DNA from 4 places in the Parabacteroides sp. AF14-59 genome. Region 4 is predicted to be linked to each of the others. Evidence: riboswitches for the same ligand, from Rfam matches in the RefSeq annotation. Region 4 holds a riboswitch; each other region holds the start of a gene.
The links. Region 4 has a riboswitch for cobalamin ahead of DWW23_RS16190 (cysteine-rich CWC family protein). Riboswitches for the same ligand answer to the same signal wherever they lie in the genome.
Positions count from the first base shown of each region.

Region 1: it holds a riboswitch for cobalamin, as region 4 does, so the genes downstream of both, DWW23_RS07285 (ABC transporter substrate-binding protein) here and DWW23_RS16190 (cysteine-rich CWC family protein) in region 4, are expected to answer to the same signal.
Region 2: it holds a riboswitch for cobalamin, as region 4 does, so the genes downstream of both, DWW23_RS22315 (porin family protein) here and DWW23_RS16190 (cysteine-rich CWC family protein) in region 4, are expected to answer to the same signal.
Region 3: it holds a riboswitch for cobalamin, as region 4 does, so the genes downstream of both, DWW23_RS07365 (sirohydrochlorin cobaltochelatase) here and DWW23_RS16190 (cysteine-rich CWC family protein) in region 4, are expected to answer to the same signal.

Region 1 covers NZ_QUHH01000005.1:5,445-10,119, forward strand. Annotated here, with positions in the region: gene DWW23_RS07270 (formate--tetrahydrofolate ligase) at 1-485, opposite strand, end outside; gene DWW23_RS07275 (hypothetical protein) at 878-1,330, shown strand; gene cobI (precorrin-2 C(20)-methyltransferase) at 1,419-2,117, opposite strand; cobalamin riboswitch at 2,186-2,389, shown strand; gene DWW23_RS07285 (ABC transporter substrate-binding protein) at 2,437-3,597, shown strand; gene DWW23_RS07290 (iron ABC transporter permease) at 3,607-4,644, shown strand; gene DWW23_RS07295 (ABC transporter ATP-binding protein) at 4,647-4,675, shown strand, end outside.
Region 2 covers NZ_QUHH01000028.1:54,511-59,185, forward strand. Annotated here, with positions in the region: gene priA (primosomal protein N') at 1-1,985, opposite strand, end outside; gene DWW23_RS22315 (porin family protein) at 2,055-2,648, opposite strand; cobalamin riboswitch at 2,914-3,181, opposite strand; gene DWW23_RS22320 (right-handed parallel beta-helix repeat-containing protein) at 3,229-4,675, opposite strand, start outside.
Region 3 covers NZ_QUHH01000005.1:25,364-30,038, reverse strand. Annotated here, with positions in the region: gene DWW23_RS07375 (bifunctional aspartate transaminase/aspartate 4-decarboxylase) at 1-24, opposite strand, end outside; gene aspT (aspartate-alanine antiporter) at 205-1,902, opposite strand; cobalamin riboswitch at 2,043-2,239, shown strand; gene DWW23_RS07365 (sirohydrochlorin cobaltochelatase) at 2,364-3,278, shown strand; gene DWW23_RS07360 (PepSY domain-containing protein) at 3,297-4,675, shown strand, end outside.
Region 4 covers NZ_QUHH01000015.1:37,452-42,126, forward strand. Annotated here, with positions in the region: gene DWW23_RS16175 (acyl-CoA carboxylase subunit beta) at 1-88, opposite strand, end outside; gene DWW23_RS16180 (biotin/lipoyl-containing protein) at 90-611, opposite strand; gene accC (acetyl-CoA carboxylase biotin carboxylase subunit) at 648-2,162, opposite strand; gene DWW23_RS16190 (cysteine-rich CWC family protein) at 2,164-2,379, opposite strand; cobalamin riboswitch at 2,438-2,720, opposite strand; gene DWW23_RS16195 (anaerobic ribonucleoside triphosphate reductase) at 3,008-4,675, shown strand, end outside.

The DNA.
Region 1 (4,675 bases), on a different contig from region 4:
CATTTGATTTCTTTCAAACCTTCGCAGGAATGGCGTGTCTGGTAGATATAATTGTCCAGCAGGGCTGTAATCATATTGTGAGCGGATGTAACGGCGTGGAAGTCGCCTGTGAAATGCAAGTTGATATTTTCCATCGGCAATACCTGCGCGTATCCGCCTCCGGCTGCTCCACCTTTCATACCGAAACATGGCCCCAGCGAGGGTTCACGTAAAGCGGCTACTGCTTTCTTACCGATTTTGTTCAGTCCCAGAGCCAGGCCGATAGATACGGTTGTTTTACCGATACCTGCTTTGGTTGGCGTAATAGCTGTTACCAGGATCAGGTTATGTTCTTTGATTTTCTCTTCATCGATCAGGTGAAGGGGCACTTTGGCGATATACCGACCATAGTTTTGTACTTCTTCGCGCGGAATACCCAAACTTGTGGCTACTTCCTTTATTTTACGAAGGGAGACTTCTCTTGCAATTTCTATATCCGATTTCATGTGCTTATGTAAGTTTAAGAGGCAACAAAAGTATATTATTTTTAATTAAATAACAAAATGATAGTATGAAAGGTTTTAAAGCCGGATAACTCCATGTTATTGGTGTTATATTGATAAAAGTTACTAAAAGAAGGGTGAGAATGACTGTTTGGTAAGTAAAGTGGGCGTTTTTCGATTTATTTGTAATCTTCAGTTGGCAATATCAATGCATTTGGATAGGTTTTGTCTTAAAGTATTTTAAAATATGGATAAAGGGTTGTGATGTATGATAATTTGCCTAATTTTGCGCTGTCACAATATCAAAATGAAACTAACAGCAAGTTTATAGTGATAAAAAGAAAGTGTATAACAGTATTAAAAACTTCGGTTTATGTAATTAAGGAGATTTGATTATGGTAACAATGAGATTTAGTTTGGCGGGTGTAGCCTCAAGAGAAGCAGAAACAGGATCATGGATAAGAACAATTGTTGATTGTCTGGGAATCCGTATGTTTTCAAAGATGAATCCTTCGGTAAGTACGAGTAGTGTCGGTTGGGATACGACCAAGCAAAAGGAAATCCAGGATCTTCATCACTATGCCGTCCGCAACTTGATCCCCAAGGCCGGAGTCTATCAGATGGAATTACTGGAATCGCTGGCACAGTCTGCTTCTATTTATTCGCCGGAAGAGGTAGAATCTCTTTATAATGAGACGAGTAAGAAAATAGAAGAGATCAGCAGCCATATTTCAGGTGTATTGGTAAGTGCACGTGAGTTATGCAAGTCGGGTCATCAGAACTGGGAGTCTGTTCAGTCACTTCGTTATCATGTAAACCGCCTGCGTGGCATCGTAGAATCTGCATAGTTTTTGCAAAACAATAATCGGAGCAGATAGTATCCGTACATATCCCTTTCATTTCCGGAAGCGTTCAGCCTCCGGAATATGAAGGGGATTATTGTATGATCATCAGTGAGAAATAGGGGTATATCTTGTCTGCTATGATCTTTTTATCGGATGTATAATATTCTTTTTCTGTCCCTACGTTTTCAAAATAATGGAATTGTGTTTGCGGATGCTTGCGGATACATTCGTGTACGGCTTCCACGCATTGTGAAAGTTTCATGATAACGATTACATATCCCGCGTTTATCTTTTCACTCAATTCGTCGGCAGAAGGCGTACCAGGGATGACGACGATCTGTTCTTCCTGCTTAACGATATGTAAGCCTGCCAGCGCTCCGGCAGCAATGAAGGCCGGTATTCCGGCAATGCGCTGAACAGCGATTCCCGCAGCTGTAAATTTGTCGTATATATATTGTATGGAAGAATAAAAACCGGCGTCGCCTTCGGCTACGATAACGATCTGTTTTCCTTCTGCATAATTACTTTCAGCTTCGTTGTACAGGGCATCGTAGGCTTTCCAGGCCTCCGTGCGGTCTTTACTCATCGGAAGCATGAAACACCGGATGGCTGTTTCGCTTATCTCCAGGGCGCGTACGATATCGGCGGCTCGCGAGATGCTTTCGCCTTGCCTGTTGCGGGTGGCGGGACAGTAGATGATATCTGCTTTCTGGAGTTGGCGGAGACCTTTCACCGTGATAAGTTCCGGTTCGCCGGGGCCTAATGATACAAAACTGATCGGATAAGTCATTTTATTCTTGTTCTTTTATTTGGGATGCAAATGTGCTGAAAATAGTGTAAAGTTGCAAACTTCTTATTACTTTTGCGCTCGAAGTCGGTTCTGTAAAACTCCTGTTCATGGAGACAGATTAAAAGGGAACCGGGTGAGAATCCCGGACAGTCCACGCTGCTGTGAAGCTTTATAAACATCCTGATAATACCTTTTGCCACTGGTCTTTGCGATCGGGAAGGCATTCGGGATGGAAGTAAGTCAGAAGACCTGCCATTTTTTGCATAACGATTGTCCTCGTGGGTTTGGACGGTTTGTGTCGGATAAAAACAAATAGAATATGAATAAGTATTTAGTCGGTGGCTGCCTGTTAGCGTTAATGGCTACATCATGCGCATCGAAAGGAAATCAGCAGGAAAAAGAGAATGCATCGTCGCAACAAACGATTACGACGGATAGGATGGTTCAGATTACACCTAAATATGCCGAAGGTTTTCAGTTGACCTATGCCGACGGTTATGTCCTGATGGATATACATGACCCTCAGAATGAAGAAAGCACGCATTTCCTGTATGCGTTGGTTCCCCGTGGGACAAAGCCGGAAGGTATTCCTGCCGATTATACGGTGATCGAAACACCTGTGCGTAGTGCCATTTGTATGACCTCCCTGCAACTCTCCAATTTCATTAAGTTGGGAGCGGAGGATAAGGTGGTAGGTATCACGAGTACGCGCCATCTGTTTAATAAGACTATCAATAATCAGCTGAAGGATGGAAAGACGGCGAAGATCGGGATCGAAGGTAATTTCGATAATGAGGTGATTATGAGTATCAATCCCGACCTGATCCTGATCTCTCCCTTTAAGCGTGGCGGATACGAGACGATGAAAGATATCGGTATCCCTCTGATTCCTCATCTGGGGTATAAAGAAATGACGCCGCTGGGCCAGGCTGAATGGATTAAGTTTGTCGGCCTGTTACTCGGGATAGAGCAGGAAGCCAATGAGAAATTCTCTGCTATAGAGAACCGCTACAACGAATTGAAAGAACTGACTGCCGAAGGTAAAGTGCAGAAACGTCCTATCGTGTTCAGTGGCGAAATACATGGTGGCAACTGGTATGCAGTAGGAGGAAAGAGCTTCCTAGCACAACTTTTCAAAGATGCCGGCGCTGATTACTTTTTGAAAGACGACGATCGTTCCGGCGGTGTGACGCTCGACTTCGAGACGGTTTATAACCAGGCGGATGAAGCCGATTACTGGCGTATCGTAAACAGCTATCCGGGAACATATACTTATGAATCACTGAAAGATCAGGATCCCCGTTATGCAGACTTCCGTGCTTTCAAAGAAAAAGGAGTGATCTACTGTAATATGCGGGAGAAACCTTTTTACGAAAGCATGCCGACCGAGCCGGAGGTTGTATTGGGCGATTTATTGCATATCTTCCACCCGAATCTACTGCCGGATCACACGCCTGTCTATTATGATTTACTTAAATAAATAGGGACGATGAAGTATTCTAACACTATCCTGATGCTTTTGATCCTTGTCTCGATCGTCGTGTTGCTGTTTTTGAATTTGGTGTTGGGCTCTGTTTCGATTCCTTTCCATTCGGTTTGGAATATCATCTGCGGCAATGGAGATGAACCGGTCACCTGGCAGAATATTATCTGGAAGTCACGCTTTCCGCAGGCCTTGACGGCATTAGTAGCCGGAGCCGGATTAGCGATCAGCGGACTTCAGATGCAAACCGTATTCCGTAACCCATTGGCTGGACCTTCTGTGTTGGGTATCAGTTCCGGTGCAAGTATGGGAGTCGCCTTCGTTGTCTTGCTGAGCGGAAGCCTGGGAGGCGTGGCGTTGAGTAAGCTGGGTTTTATGGGAGAGATTGCCTTATCCATTGCGGCCATAGTCGGTTCCTTATCTGTCATGGCACTGATTGTTTATGTCTCGCAGAAGGTAAAAGGGAATGTGACGCTATTGATTATCGGAGTGATGATCGGCTATGTGGCAAATGCCGTGATCGGTGTATTGAAATTCTTTAGTGTGGAAGAAGATATCCGTGCTTATGTAATCTGGGGGCTGGGAAGTTTCTCACGTGTCTCCGGTAATCAGATGATGCTTTTCGTGGCGATTATGGCTATCCTGATCCCTCTTTCGTTTCTATTGATAAAAACATTGAACCTGATGCTTCTTGGCGACGGGTATGCCCGTAACCTGGGACTGAATATCAAACGGGCACGCCTGCTCGTTATCACCTCTGCCGGTGTATTGACTGCTATCGTGACCGCTTACTGTGGTCCGATCGTCTTCCTGGGACTTGCTGTTCCTCATCTTTGCCGTGCCATTTTCCAGACATCCGATCATCGCATACTGATGCCCGGTGTCTTATTTGTGGGGGCCGCCCTGGCATTGGCTTGTAACCTGATTGCACGTATGCCGGGATTCGAGGGAGCTTTGCCGGTCAACTCGGTAACCGCATTGGTCGGTGCCCCGGTCGTTGCTTCCGTATTATTCCGCAGACGTAAAAACGAACTGAACGAATGAGTATGAAAGAGGCAACTATTCAGATAAACGA
Region 2 (4,675 bases), on a different contig from region 4:
TGAGCCCGGAAATCTGGGTAATTCATCAGGTTATCGGCATTCAGAATACCTACTACACTCACATTTCCAAAGTCCAACCCTTTGGACAACATTTGCGTCCCGATCAGTATCTGCGTCTTCCCTTTCTCAAAATCCGATATAATACGCTCGTAAGCCGTACGGGTACGGGCTGTGTCGAAATCCAGCCGCTCGACTTTTGCCGCCGGAAATAAAGAAGCGATCTCCTCCTCCACCTTTTCCGTACCGAATCCCATCATTTTTAACTCAGCACTCTGACATTCCGGACAATGCGGCGGTAACTGAATAGTATATCCGCAATAATGGCAGACCAGTTGATTATGGTATTTATGATAGGTCAGGCTGACATCACAATTCACACAATGAGGGACCCAGCCGCAACTCTTACATTCGATCATCGGAGCGAACCCACGCCGGTTCTGGAACAGGATAGCCTGTTCGCCACGAGCAAGCGCCGCATTTACCTTTTCAACCAGCAAAGGAGAGAAAAGCGTATCTTTCATGATCTTTTTACGCTTCAGTTCTTTTATATCGGCAGTTATGATCTCCGGCATCAGGCAATCACCGAAACGGGAAGTCAGTTCTACCAATCCATATTTACCGGTCGTTGCATTGAAATAAGAGTCGATCGAAGGGGTCGCAGACCCCAACAATGTCTTTGCCCCGTGCATCCCCGCCAATACGATAGCAGCATTACGGGCATGGTAACGTGGTGCCGGGTCTTGTTGTTTATAGGTATTCTCATGTTCCTCATCCACAATGATCAGCCCCAGGTCCTTGAACGGAAGAAAAAGAGAGGAACGTACTCCCAGTACGACCATCGGTTCTCCCCCATGAAGCAGCTTATTCCAAACCTCCACACGTTCATTGTCGGAAAATTTGGAATGATATACCAGCAACTTGTCTCCGAACAACTTAGCCAACCGCTCCGTGATCTGGGTCGTTATAGCGATCTCCGGAAGCATATACAAAACTTGCCGGCCCATCTTCAACACCTCATCGATCAGACGGACATAGATTTCAGTCTTTCCGCTCGAAGTAACTCCATGAAGCAAACAAACCTCTTTGGAAGTAAAAGTATCATGTATCTCGTTATAGGCTTTTTCCTGTGCCGGACTTAGCAAACTAAGCGACTGCAACCGGCATACCGGGACTTGCAAACGTCCGACTTCTTTCTCATAACTCTCCAGGACTCCTCGTTTCAGCAAACCTTCCAATATAGCAGATGAACAGCCACTGTGCTCCAGCAATTCTTTTCTTGAAACCTCCTTACTCAGAGCAGGGTTTAAAGCATGACTTAAATCGAGAAAACAAACCAGCAAAAGTTCCTGTTTTTTTGCCCGCTTAAAATCGGCAAAAACCTCCTGTAAACGTTCCTCAGTAGCATATTCCTGCGACAACCGGATAAATGTCTGCATTTTCGGAACAAACCCTCGTTTCATTTCTTCGCTGACTTCAACAGCTCCACGAGCCATCAAAGAAGCCACAACCGGTACAACATTACGCAATCCGGTTCTTTTCTCCAGTTCCGATACAGTTAATTTGAGTACACCTTTGAAGGCATCCAGTACTGCTTGTTCATTGGGGCGCAAAGGACCGTCTGCCTCAAAATCAGCATTATAAGTCACAGCCGTTTCACTTTCCAGTTTTAACCCGGAAGGTAAGGCTGCTTTATAAACATCTCCCAGTTTACACAAATAATAAGAGGCTATCCATTTCCAGAAACGAAGTTGCGGCCTGCGCAACACGGGACTTGCATCCAGCAAGGCATAGATCTCTTTTGTTTCAAAATCCGTATTCGGCCTACGTTCATGCACATCCATGACAATCGCTGTGTAATAACGTTTCTTACCGAAATGAACAATGACCCGGCAACCGGGAGTTACGGCAGCCTCCAGGTCCGCAGGAATGCTATAAGTATAGCTATTTTCCAGCGGCAGGGGTAGTATGACATCTGCATATTTCATTTACGATGCCAAAAGTAACAAAAAAGGCCGGACTGTTAAAGCCCGGCCCTTCATATCTTATGTCTGTTATCAAAACAAAATGGCAGCTGTAATAGACCATCCGCGGTTCTTGGCATTCAGGTCGAATTTCTCAGAACTATAGTTATCGGTTAGTCCCAAACCGTAATTTACACCGATCTGCAAATGACTGATCAGTTCCGCACCTACACCGAAGTTAAGGCCTGCACTAAAGTTTTTCGCTTTTATCTGATCTCCTAAAACATCCCATATTTTATCCCCTCCTACACGGAAACCGACATACGGACCGGCAGAAAGATAGGCTTTGACAAGAGGAATACCGAATTTCCATTTCAGATTTACCGGTATATCGAGATAATCTGTTTTCATACTTGTTGAAGAGGCCGATCCTTCCGCTTTCATATCTACTCCTTTCTGTGAATAAAGGATCGCTGCATCCAATCCTATTCCGACCAGAGGAATCGTTGTTTCGATCATCGGACCGATCTGGAAACCTGTCACGTTATCCGCTTTCAGTATATCGGAATTCAGATGAACGGACGATATGTTTAAACCGCCTTTCACCCCAAACTTCAGCTGGGACTTGGCCGGTACGGCTATGAATGCCATCAAAATAATCAAAACTAAACCTGTAACCTTTTTCATATTGCCTGTTGTTAATTAATTACTGTTTGCAAATAAACATACTTTTCCAATAATAAACAAGTATTCCAGCCTTACTGTTCATTCATTAAAAAGAAAAGCATGCACCGGACACGGAGCTCATCCCGCAAACCGATCCATGCCTCTTTTCCTAATTATTATGGCAAAATAATTAAAAACAAATACACCAGGACAACGACAGGATGAACGGGAGTAAGAATATAGAGGCAGAATTGCCTTTTGTTCTCTTCCGGCCTTTCCTCGAAGCCGTCGAAATAATATGCCTTGCAGGTCTTCTGACTTACTTCCGGATCGGGCGCCTTCCCAACTTTTGTCAGTTGACAGTTGATAGTTGACAATTGACAGTTAAACTGTCCACTGTCCACTGTTATCTGTCAACTCCTTCGTCAGTGGCATGAGTGTTGCCTTATCCGTTATGAAGCTTACAGCAGCGGGACTGTCCGGGATTTTCACCCGATTCCCTTTTAATCCTTTCCTGCGAATACAGGCCAGGAACAATGCATGCCGCAAATATAGAGAGTTTTTTCGGATTATCACAACGAATGCCTATTTTCGTTAGAGACTATTCTATTTTAGCCTGATCGGTGCTTTGTTTCAATCGATCCAACACTTTCTCCCGCAAATATTCGGGAAACTCCTTATGGAATGGAAAGCTGGATAGTAAATCTAATTCTTTTTCAACAGCGGAAGAATCTTCAGGCCTGTCGATAAAATTGCCATAATAAGTGTTACCTTCAAATTTGGTATTAATGCTATTACCTGTCACAAACTTATATTGCAGTTCATCGTTCATGATATAGAAGATATTCCGCTTGAAAACCGTATTCTCCGCCCAGGGACCACCCCAGTTATCCATCACGAGCACTGAACGATCTATATCGGGAGAAGGCTTTTTCATGATAACGATTACGTTATCCTCAATAGCCGTCTGTTTAGCCGGTCCGGAAATATGGATTACCGGAGAGAACCAACCCGGACGAGTCGGATACGGACGCAAACCGTCATTAATACTTACATTGTGGCGGATAATCGTATTTTCTGTACCTATATTATACGGCTCTCCCAAAGAGTTACCTTCATTACAAACCATCACAAAACCTCCGGCATTATCGTGGCTGAAGTTATACTGGATAAGCGTATTACGACAGTTGTAATCCGAATCGAATCCTTGTGCATCCCACTTGGCAAACTGACCGCTTACTTCGTTGAACTGGATAATTGTATTATCACAACTCCACGGCCATATCCCGGCTGCGGCATCTTCAATCCTTAACAGATCAGGACTGTCCCTCACCACATTATGTTCGACCAATGCACCATCACAAGCGATCGGGACAATCCCATCCCCCGGAACTTGTTCGATCAGATTCCCCCGGATAACGACATTCAAACTCGGGAACCATTTATCACGACCTGAATTTCCATTTCCGGTAATGCCATTTCGATGACAACGATAGATATGGCAGTTCTCAATCAGTAAATCGACAAAACGGGTCGGTACTTCTTCTCCACCGTTATGCCAGTAAATACCGTTTCCTGCTCCTTCATTCTTAATACAACTACCGTTCACATCATGAACAGTCAGGTTCTTTAAATGGATATGGTGAACATCTCCTTTATCCCAGGCGTAAATAATCACTCCGTTTCTGCCCGGATCCGGTTTTTCCCCTTTATTTGTTATCTCCAGATTATTAACCTCCCAATATTCGAGACCTTCAAGCAACACTGTGTGTTGCTTGAGCCCGTTACCATGTAAAACGGGCTTTTTGCCTTCTTCATAACTACTGACAATGACAGGCATTTCTTTACTACCACTACCTTTCGGTTCAAACTGTCCTATGTATTCCGTACCCGATTTGAACAAGATACGGTCACCCGGTTCGAACATCTGTTCATTCAGTTTTTTCAAACTCTTCCAGGCGGTTGAAGGTGAATTTCCTGTGTTGCTATCATCACCCGTCAGACTATCCATATAAAATGTCCGCGAAACAGGACTACAGGCACATAGC
Region 3 (4,675 bases), on a different contig from region 4:
TACGATTTTCTTTTTATCTTCCATATTATATATAATGTATAATTAATGCTTGTTTTTACCAGATTTACTCTTATGAAAAGAGTATGTTCTCTCCTAAGCCGAAGCCAGTGCCACTCTAGTGGCAGAGTTATGCCATAGTAATGGCAGAGTTGTGCCAAAGGCATGGCAGAGTCTTGCCACAGTAATGGCACTGGCCCGTTATCCCTACATCAACAACACGATTACTACTCCCCAGATAATTAAAAGAGTATTACCTACCGCATAGGTAACAGTATAACCTAATGCCGGTGTCTGGCTCTCCACCGCATCTTCCACGGCACCGAGGGCGGCAGTTGTCGTTCGTGCACCGGAAGTACAGCCAAGAGTGATGGCCGGATGGAATTTAAAGAGATAACGTCCCATAAGGACACCGGCAATCAACGGGATAGTCGTTGCCAAAGCACCGATAACAAACAGGCTCACCCCTACTTCCTTAAATCCGGTCACAAAACTCGGACCTGCCGTAATCCCGACCACGGCAATGAACATATTCAGTCCGACATTATTCAACACCCAAAGCGAAGGCTCCGGAATGCGTCCGAATGTCGGATGTTTGGAGCGAAGCCATCCGAATACCAACCCGGCAATCAACGCCCCGCCACTCGTACTCAGGCTGACAGGAATATCCCCGAAGTGGATAGCCAGCGAACCGATTATACCACCGATAAAGATACCCAACCCGACAAAGATCATATCCGTCTGGTTCGTAGGTCGATCGGCGTATCCCAAAGTAGCAGCCGCCTCATTCACTTCCAGCTTTGTCCCGACCAGTTCGAGCATATCGCCCGGATCGATCCGGGTCGCAGCCAATACCGGAATACTGATCCCGGCACGTTTGATACTCTTGATACTGACACCATGCATCACCTTTTCCTTGCGGAGTTGTGCCACCGTCATGCCTGCAAACTTCTTGCGGGAGATCAATACAGGTAATGTCTCTGCGGGGAAATCCAGCAAATCGATATCATTCACTTCATCCCCTATCCAGTCTTCCTCACCGATCACAAACTCACGCCGTCCGCTCAAGACAACTTCATTTCCTTTCTGGAGCATCAGGTCCGGCTTCACATCATAAATAACATTATTGATACGGACACGCTCCACAAACAAGCGGCGCCCCTGCTCTTCCAGATAATCCTCCAGTTCCTGTACGGTCTTTCCGGCACCGAACCAGTCATTGCTTATCTTATAAGCCCGGAAAGTGATAGGACGTGCTGCAGGCATAAATCCGGGCTGCTCACTTTCGTCATCATTTCCCATCCTGGCTTCCAGTTCTTTACAAGCCTTTTTCACGGATGCCAGTCCACCCAGCAGACGGGGAGCCACGTCACTCATGATCCAGGCAGAACCCGCCGTACCGAAAATATACGACACGGCATAAGCCACCGGCATCACATTGATCATAGCCGTTTTATCAGCATCGCTCAGGCTTCCCTGATTGATCGTATCTTCCGCTACTCCCAATACGGCCGAAATAGTCTGTGAACCGGCCAGTAACCCGGCAGCTTCGCCCGCATTATATCCCATCAGTTTGGCAAGAAGGAAAGGAATGAACAAACAGAACAGGCACATCAATGCTGCAAAAAGCATCTGCGGAAGCCCTTCCTTCTTCAGTCCCCGAAAGAACTGTGGTCCTACACTGTAGCCGACAGCAAACAGGAACAAAAGAAAGAATACCGATTTAATTGGTGCACCGATCTCTATATGCAATTGTCCGATCAATACTCCGACCAGTAGAACACTGGTAACTGTCCCCAAAGAAAACTTCCCTATTTTAAATTTACCGATCCAGAAGCCCAATGCCAGTGTAAGAAAAATGGCCAGTTCCGGATAATGTTTGAGTAAATCTGCAAACCACTCCATATATTAATTGTTTGGCGTTAATATTAAGACATACGATATGTCCGGTTTTATTGTGGTAAATGGAACAGTATCCACAAGGAAGTTGTTCCGGCCGATTCAATTAAGAGAATATAAAATCCATCTTATTTTAAATAATTTTCTATCTTTGTCCCCGCTTTGGTGATACGATAACATTCCGTTAATCGTATAAAAGGGAATCCGGTTTGAATCCGGAACAGTGCCCGCTACTGTGGAGCCCGATAATAAGGAAAGCATTCTTACACCACTGTCCGATACAAGGATGGGAAGGTCGCTTTCCGGGCAAGTCAGGAAACCTGCCAAGGTTTATTTATATCGTATTCCCCCGGGGTCAGGAGAATGATAAAACATACGGACAATCTCTTTTTGATAAAAGAAAATGTTTACCGACAGCCGGTATTGTGGCTTGTCGTATTCGTTCGTTACCTTTTAATTTACATTATATGAAACATTTACTATTACTTATTGCTTGTATGCTCGCACCTATGTGCTGGGCACATGACGGCGAGAACTTCAAGGCATCCGACATGCTGGCCTCCATGCAACCGGGTGACAAAGCCGCCTTATTAATGGTACATTTCGGTACCACGTATGACGACACCCGTGCTCTCACCATCGACGCGATCAACCGGAAAGCGCAAGAAGCCTTCAAAGACATGGAAGTACGCGAAGCCTACACTTCCCGCATCGTGGCACGCCGCCTGAAAGCCCGCGGTATCGAAAAACTGAATCCGGTCGAAGCACTGGAAAAACTGAAAGCAGACGGATATACTCATATCCTCATCCAATCTACAAACATTATCGAAGGGGTGGAAATGGAATCGCTTCGCAAAGACATTGCACCGCTGGAAAAGAATTTCAAAGAGGTACGTATCGGCAACCCGCTGCTTTATACACCGCATGACTTTGAAGATGTGATAGCAGCCGTAGCAAAGAACGGAGCCAAAGAAGGCGCGACGGTTCTTGTCGGACACGGAACGTATACACCAGCCACGGCACAGTATGCCATGATGGATTATATGCTGCAATCCAAAGGATATACCGATTACCATGTAACCACCGTAGAAGGCTATCCTTCTTTCGACGATATGGTAGCCAAACTGGATGCCAGCGGTGTAAAGAAAGTACTGCTGATGCCTTTTATGTTTGTAGCAGGCGACCATGCCAACAACGATATAGCAGGCGATATGAAGCAGGAACTGGAAAGCAAAGGTTACCAGGTGTCTGTCTTTATGCAGGGATTAGGACAAAATCCGGACATCCAGAAACTATTCATCGATCATGCCAGGTTTGCGGCCAAACATAAAATGGTCAATATCACTGAAAAGAAAAAACAATACGCTGCTGAAAAGGACTAAGTTCAAGCACAAAACTAAATGTTCAGAAAAATACTAAAACTTACACATAAGATACTCGGATTACTTCTGAGTATCTTATTTCTGATGTGGTTTCTTTCAGGTATAGTAATGATCTATCATTCATTTCCCAGAGCATCACAACAGGATAAATTAGAAAGGCAACAGGTTATCGACGGAAATTTGCCGGATATGGAAACTCTTCTGTCCGTTCTTCCCGATTCAGCACAGGTCCGTTCACTCTCCATGGAAATGTATTTTGACCGGCCTGTGGTTCATTTCCGGGGAAAGAATACGCCCGAAACACTCTATGCAGACTCTCTGCAACCAGTCGAAGCAATAAATGACGAAACTATCAAGCGGACTGCAGCACAATGGTGCTCATCTCCGATCCTGCGTGTGGATTCGATGTATAAGCTGGATCAATGGATTCCTTTCGGACGGTTGCGCGAAGAGTTCCCCATCTATAAATATACATTTGCGGATGATGGCCGCCATGAACTCTATATTTCTTCAAAAACAGGGCGCGTCCTGCAATTCACCGACAAAGACCAGCGCTTATGGGCGTGGCTCGGAGCCATTCCCCACTGGGTTTACTTCACATCGCTCCGCCAGAATCAGGTTGCCTGGATCAACTTCGTGAAATGGAGTTCCGGCATCGGTTGTATCATGTGCCTGGCAGGATTGATCCTTTCCATACAACTGGCCTGGCGCAACCGCCATAAGAAGTTATTTTCCCCTTACAGGAAAAGATGGTTCAAATGGCATTATGTCAGTGGATTGATCTTCGGTATTTTCACCATTACATTCGCTTTCAGCGGAATGATGTCGTTAATGGATATTCCCGACTGGATGAAAAAAGCTCCGAAAGAAAAGCAGGATATGTCACGCCGCATCCCGTGGGGCGGATCGGAAGGACGTTTTGTCGCCTCTGCCTATCATCTGGATTACCGGAAAGTACTGGAGGCGGTCGACAGTGTAAAAAGCATCGAATGGGCAACCTGGCAAAAGTATCCTTACTACAGGCTTACCACCGATTCGCAAACAATCAATATCGATGCGACCGATACAACAGCAATCCGGATTTTCCTCCTGACCGAAGATATGGTACGAAAAGAGGCGGTTAAAATGTATGGAGACAGCATCCCCTATAAATTAGATTTACTTACGGAATACGACCAGGATTATTACGGACGCAAGAAAGATCGTACGCAGTTGCCGGTCTACCGTATCATCGTCGACGATGAAATGCATACACGCCATTACTATCAGCCGGAAACGCTGATGCAGCGACGGGTAGACGATGACGGCCGGTTACGCCGTTTACTTTACAGCGGTCTTCACAGTCTCAACATCAAATTCCTTACCGACCGTCCGGTACTCTGGAATATCGTTATGTA
Region 4 (4,675 bases):
GCTGCTTTTCGATACGGGTAATACCACCTCCCTGCGAAGCTGTCTTATCCAGTTCTTCAAAGGTCTTATACAACTGTTCCTTTCCCATTTTATTCTTCTTTATCTGTTATTACGTCCAGCGACAGAAGAACCTGGTTGCTTGCTACCGAATCTCCTTCTTTGACCAATACCTCACGTACCGTACAGGCTGAACTTACCTTATAATTACTCTGCATTTTCATCGCCTCTATCACGATGACGATATCACCGGCTTCCAGACGGTCGCCTTTCTCCACCAACACCTTCACGACTTTTCCGGGCATAGGAGAAACGATCTTGTTATCCTGCCGTTCTTCGCTGCTCTTACGCATACGCAGATATTTCATCTGTGTATCGACAATATCGACGGCATAAGACAGGAAATGTGTATTCACCGTATAACTTTTGCCTCCTTCTCCCCGGATCAGTTCGGCATTATACGAATTACCGTTGTGCAAAATAGAGCAGGCACCGTTCTCGGCCATCATAATATCGACTTCATAAGGGACACCGTCTATCGTCAACTGCACCTTATTCCCTTCCTTGCTGACCAGCGATACATCCGCCACTCTTTTTCCTATATGTATTTCCATAATGAATAATTTTCTAATATGCTAATGAACCAATTATTAAATGCGCAAGACGCCTTTCTGAAGACCGAACTCACGCCAGCGGCTGATAGGACGGTTATCCGACGCCAACCCCGACTTGTTTTCCTCCAGGTTGATCAGATAATCGATATAGGCAGCGATCATAGCCACATTCTCGGTTTCCGTACCACTCTCACTTACCGGATGCTGTAATTGTTCCGCATTTTTCGCAATAAAAGAAGTATCATATTTCCCCTGTACAAAATCAGTCGTATCCATGATCCGGCGCAGATAGCTGATATTGGTTTTCAATCCGGTGATCTTGTATTCGTGCAGTACACGCCGCATACGTTCGATTGCATACTGGCGGTTGGTCGCCCATACGATCAGTTTGCCGATCATCGGGTCGTAATAAACCGGTATCTCATATCCTTCGTACACATAACTGTCCACACGGACACCGATACCGTTCGGTTCCGTCAGTTGCCTGATCACACCGGGAGACGGCATAAATCCGGCTTCGGTATCTTCCGCACAGATACGGCATTCGATAGCATGGCCACGCTGGGCTATCTCTTCCTGACGGATATGGAGCGGCTCATCGTTAGCCACCCGGATCTGTTCTTTTACCAGGTCGACACCCAATACTTCTTCCGTGATAGGATGCTCCACCTGTAGGCGGGTATTCATTTCCAGGAAATAAAAATTCCGATGTTTGTCCACCAGAAATTCGATGGTACCTGCACCGGAATAATGAACGGCCTTTGCCGCAGCAACAGCTTTCTCTCCCATATCTTTCCGCAATTCAGCCGTAATAAACGGTGACGGGCTTTCTTCTACGATCTTCTGGTTACGCCGTTGTACCGAACATTCACGTTCGCAGAGATGGATCACGTTCCCGTGATTATCGCCCAGAATCTGAAATTCGATATGATGGGGCTCTTCCACAAACTTCTCCAGATAAACAGTATCGTCTCCAAAAGAAGAAAGAGATTCCGAACGGGCGGAATTATAGGCTTCCACCACCTCTTCCTCTTTATAAATAAGCCGCATCCCTTTTCCACCGCCGCCCATCGATGCTTTCAGCATCACAGGAAAACCGATCTCCTTACAAACCCGAACTGCTTCTTCCGCACTCTGCAACGGCTGCTGTGTTCCGGGAACTACCGGTACGCCGGCTTCGATCATACGTTTGCGGGCAGAGATCTTATCTCCCATCGCTTCCATCGTTTCAGGAGCCGGGCCGATAAAAATGATCCCTTCTTCCTTACATCTCCGGGCAAAAGCGGCATTCTCCGAAAGAAAGCCATAACCGGGGTGAACAGCATCTGCCTTATGAAGTTTGGCTGCCTGAATAATTTTTTCAATATCCAGATAACTCCCTTTGGAGGCCGCAGGGCCTATCAGGCAAGCTTCATCGGCATAAAGCACGTGCCGGGCGGCCCGGTCGGCTTCCGAAAATACAGCCACAGACTGTATTCCCATCTCCCGGCAGGAGCGCATCACACGCACCGCGATCTCACCACGATTTGCGATCAATATTTTCCGTATCATATCAATGCTTTAAATGTTTATAGCGGGGATTCACCTCGCAGGCATAGAAATATTTCTTTATCTCATTCAAACAGGAATTGCATAAGCATCCCGGATAATGCATCTTTACATAAGCAAGCTGGAGCTCATCCAATTTCACAGGTGCACAATGACAGGCAGAGATATCGTCTACCCGGCATACAAAGGAGACCCCACAACGCGGACAATCTTTCTCCATAATCTGATAATTTTTGAAATAAACAATCTTTTCGAACCCGTATCCTAACCCACGAGGACATGAGCCTTTAATGAATGGCAGGTCTTCTGACTGACTCCCATTCTGAAGCCTTCCCGACGGAAAGTTGATAGTTGACATGTGACAGTTGACAGATAAATACGGACAGAAAAACTGTCTACTGTCAACTTTCCACTGTCAACTGAATCGTCAGTGGCATTAGTTGTTTTCAGAATGTTGAACGGAGCTTCACAGCAGCGGGACTGTCCGGGATTTACACCCGATTCCCTTTTAATCTGTATCACCCGACCAGATAATACAGAACCGATTCGGCGGCAAATGTAGAGAAAATATTACACATTTTACTCCAAATTGTGCATATTTTTTATTGGGACACATAAGAGGCTGATAATGCAATGGTTAGAAGAGAGCTCACACTCAACTATCCTTTTTGGAAAACATTTTCAACACAGAAAATCTAAAAGTTTTCCACTTTTCTTTATTTCATATCTAACAATCAGTAGATTGACATAATTTAACTCGTTAAAAGTTTTCCAAAAAGAACACCATATACAGTTTAAGTATACCTTTGTTGGAGTAAAAACAACATAAATATATTATCAATTTTATCATGATACAAACAGTTATCAAACGGGATGGACGTATCGTCGGATTTAATGAGGAGAAGATAGTAACAGCGATACGAAAAGCCATGCTGCATACAGAAAATGGGGAGGATTTGCAGCTGATCCGCCAGATTACGGATCATATTTCATTCAAAGGAGAACCGCAAATGACAGTCGAAGCGATACAGGATGCAGTCGAACTGGAACTAATGAACAGTAGCCGTAAGGACGTTGCACAGAAATATATCGCTTACCGTAACCAGCGCAGTGTTGCCCGTAAAGCTAAAACACGCGATATGTTCCTGGAGATTATCAACATCAAATCGAACGATATCACGCGCGAAAATGCCAATATGAATGCAGATACTCCTGCAGGCATGATGATGAAATTCTCCAGTGAAACCACCAAACCGTTCGTCGACGATTACCTGTTGAGTGAAGAGGTAAAAGAGGCCGTTGCAAACAACTACCTGCACATTCATGATAAAGATTATTACCCGACCAAGAGCCTGACATGCGTTCAGCATCCGCTGGACCGCATCCTTAAATATGGATTCTCTGCCGGACATGGCGAATCACGCCCGGCAAAACGCATCGAGACAGCCAGCATCCTGGGCTGCATCTCCCTGGAAACAGCTCAGAACGAAATGCACGGCGGACAGGCTATCCCCGCTTTCGACTTCTATCTGGCTCCTTACGTACGTAACAGCTTTATTGAAGAGATCAAGAACCTGGAAGACCTGAACGGCGTGGATTACTCACATCTGTATAATAAAGAACTGGACGACTATGTAACGCGTCCGCTGGATGGCCTGAGCGGTGACAAACGGATCATACAGCATGCTATTAATAAAACTGTCAGCCGTGTCCATCAGTCGATGGAAGCTTTCATTCACAATATGAACACCATTCATTCACGCGGTGGCAACCAGGTGGTGTTCAGCTCTATCAACTACGGTACGGATACTTCAGCCGAAGGGCGTTGCATCATTCGTGAGATATTGAAAAGTACTTATCGTGGTGTCGGCAACGGCGAAACGGCTATCTTCCCGATCCAGATATGGAAAAAGAAACGTGGCGTCAGCTATCTGCCGGAAGACCGCAACTATGACTTGTACGAACTGGCATGCAAAGTGACTGCCCGCCGTTTCTTCCCGAACTTCCTGAACCTGGATGCTACATTCAACCAGCATGAAGACTGGAAAGCGGACGACCCACAACGCTATATGTATGAGGTAGCAACAATGGGATGCCGTACCCGCGTATTCGAGAATCGCTTTGGACCGAAGACTTCTATCGGACGCGGAAACATTTCTTTCTCGACTATCAACATCGTACGCCTGGCTATCGAATGTATGGATATCGAAGATAAAGAACTCCGCACCGCACGCTTCTTTGCCAAGCTGGACGAAATGCTGGAAATTACTGCACGCCAGTTGCATGAGCGTATGGAATTCCAGAAAACAGCTTATGCCAAACAGTTCCCGTTGCTGATGACTTCACTTTGGCTGGGTAGCGAAAAGTTAAAACCGACAGATACGATCGCTCCGGTTATCAACCAGGGAACACTGGGTATCGGATTCATCGGACTGGCTGAATGTCTGGTTGCCCTGACCGGCAAACATCATGGCGAAGACGCGGCTTCACAGGAGCTAGGTCTGAAAATTATCACT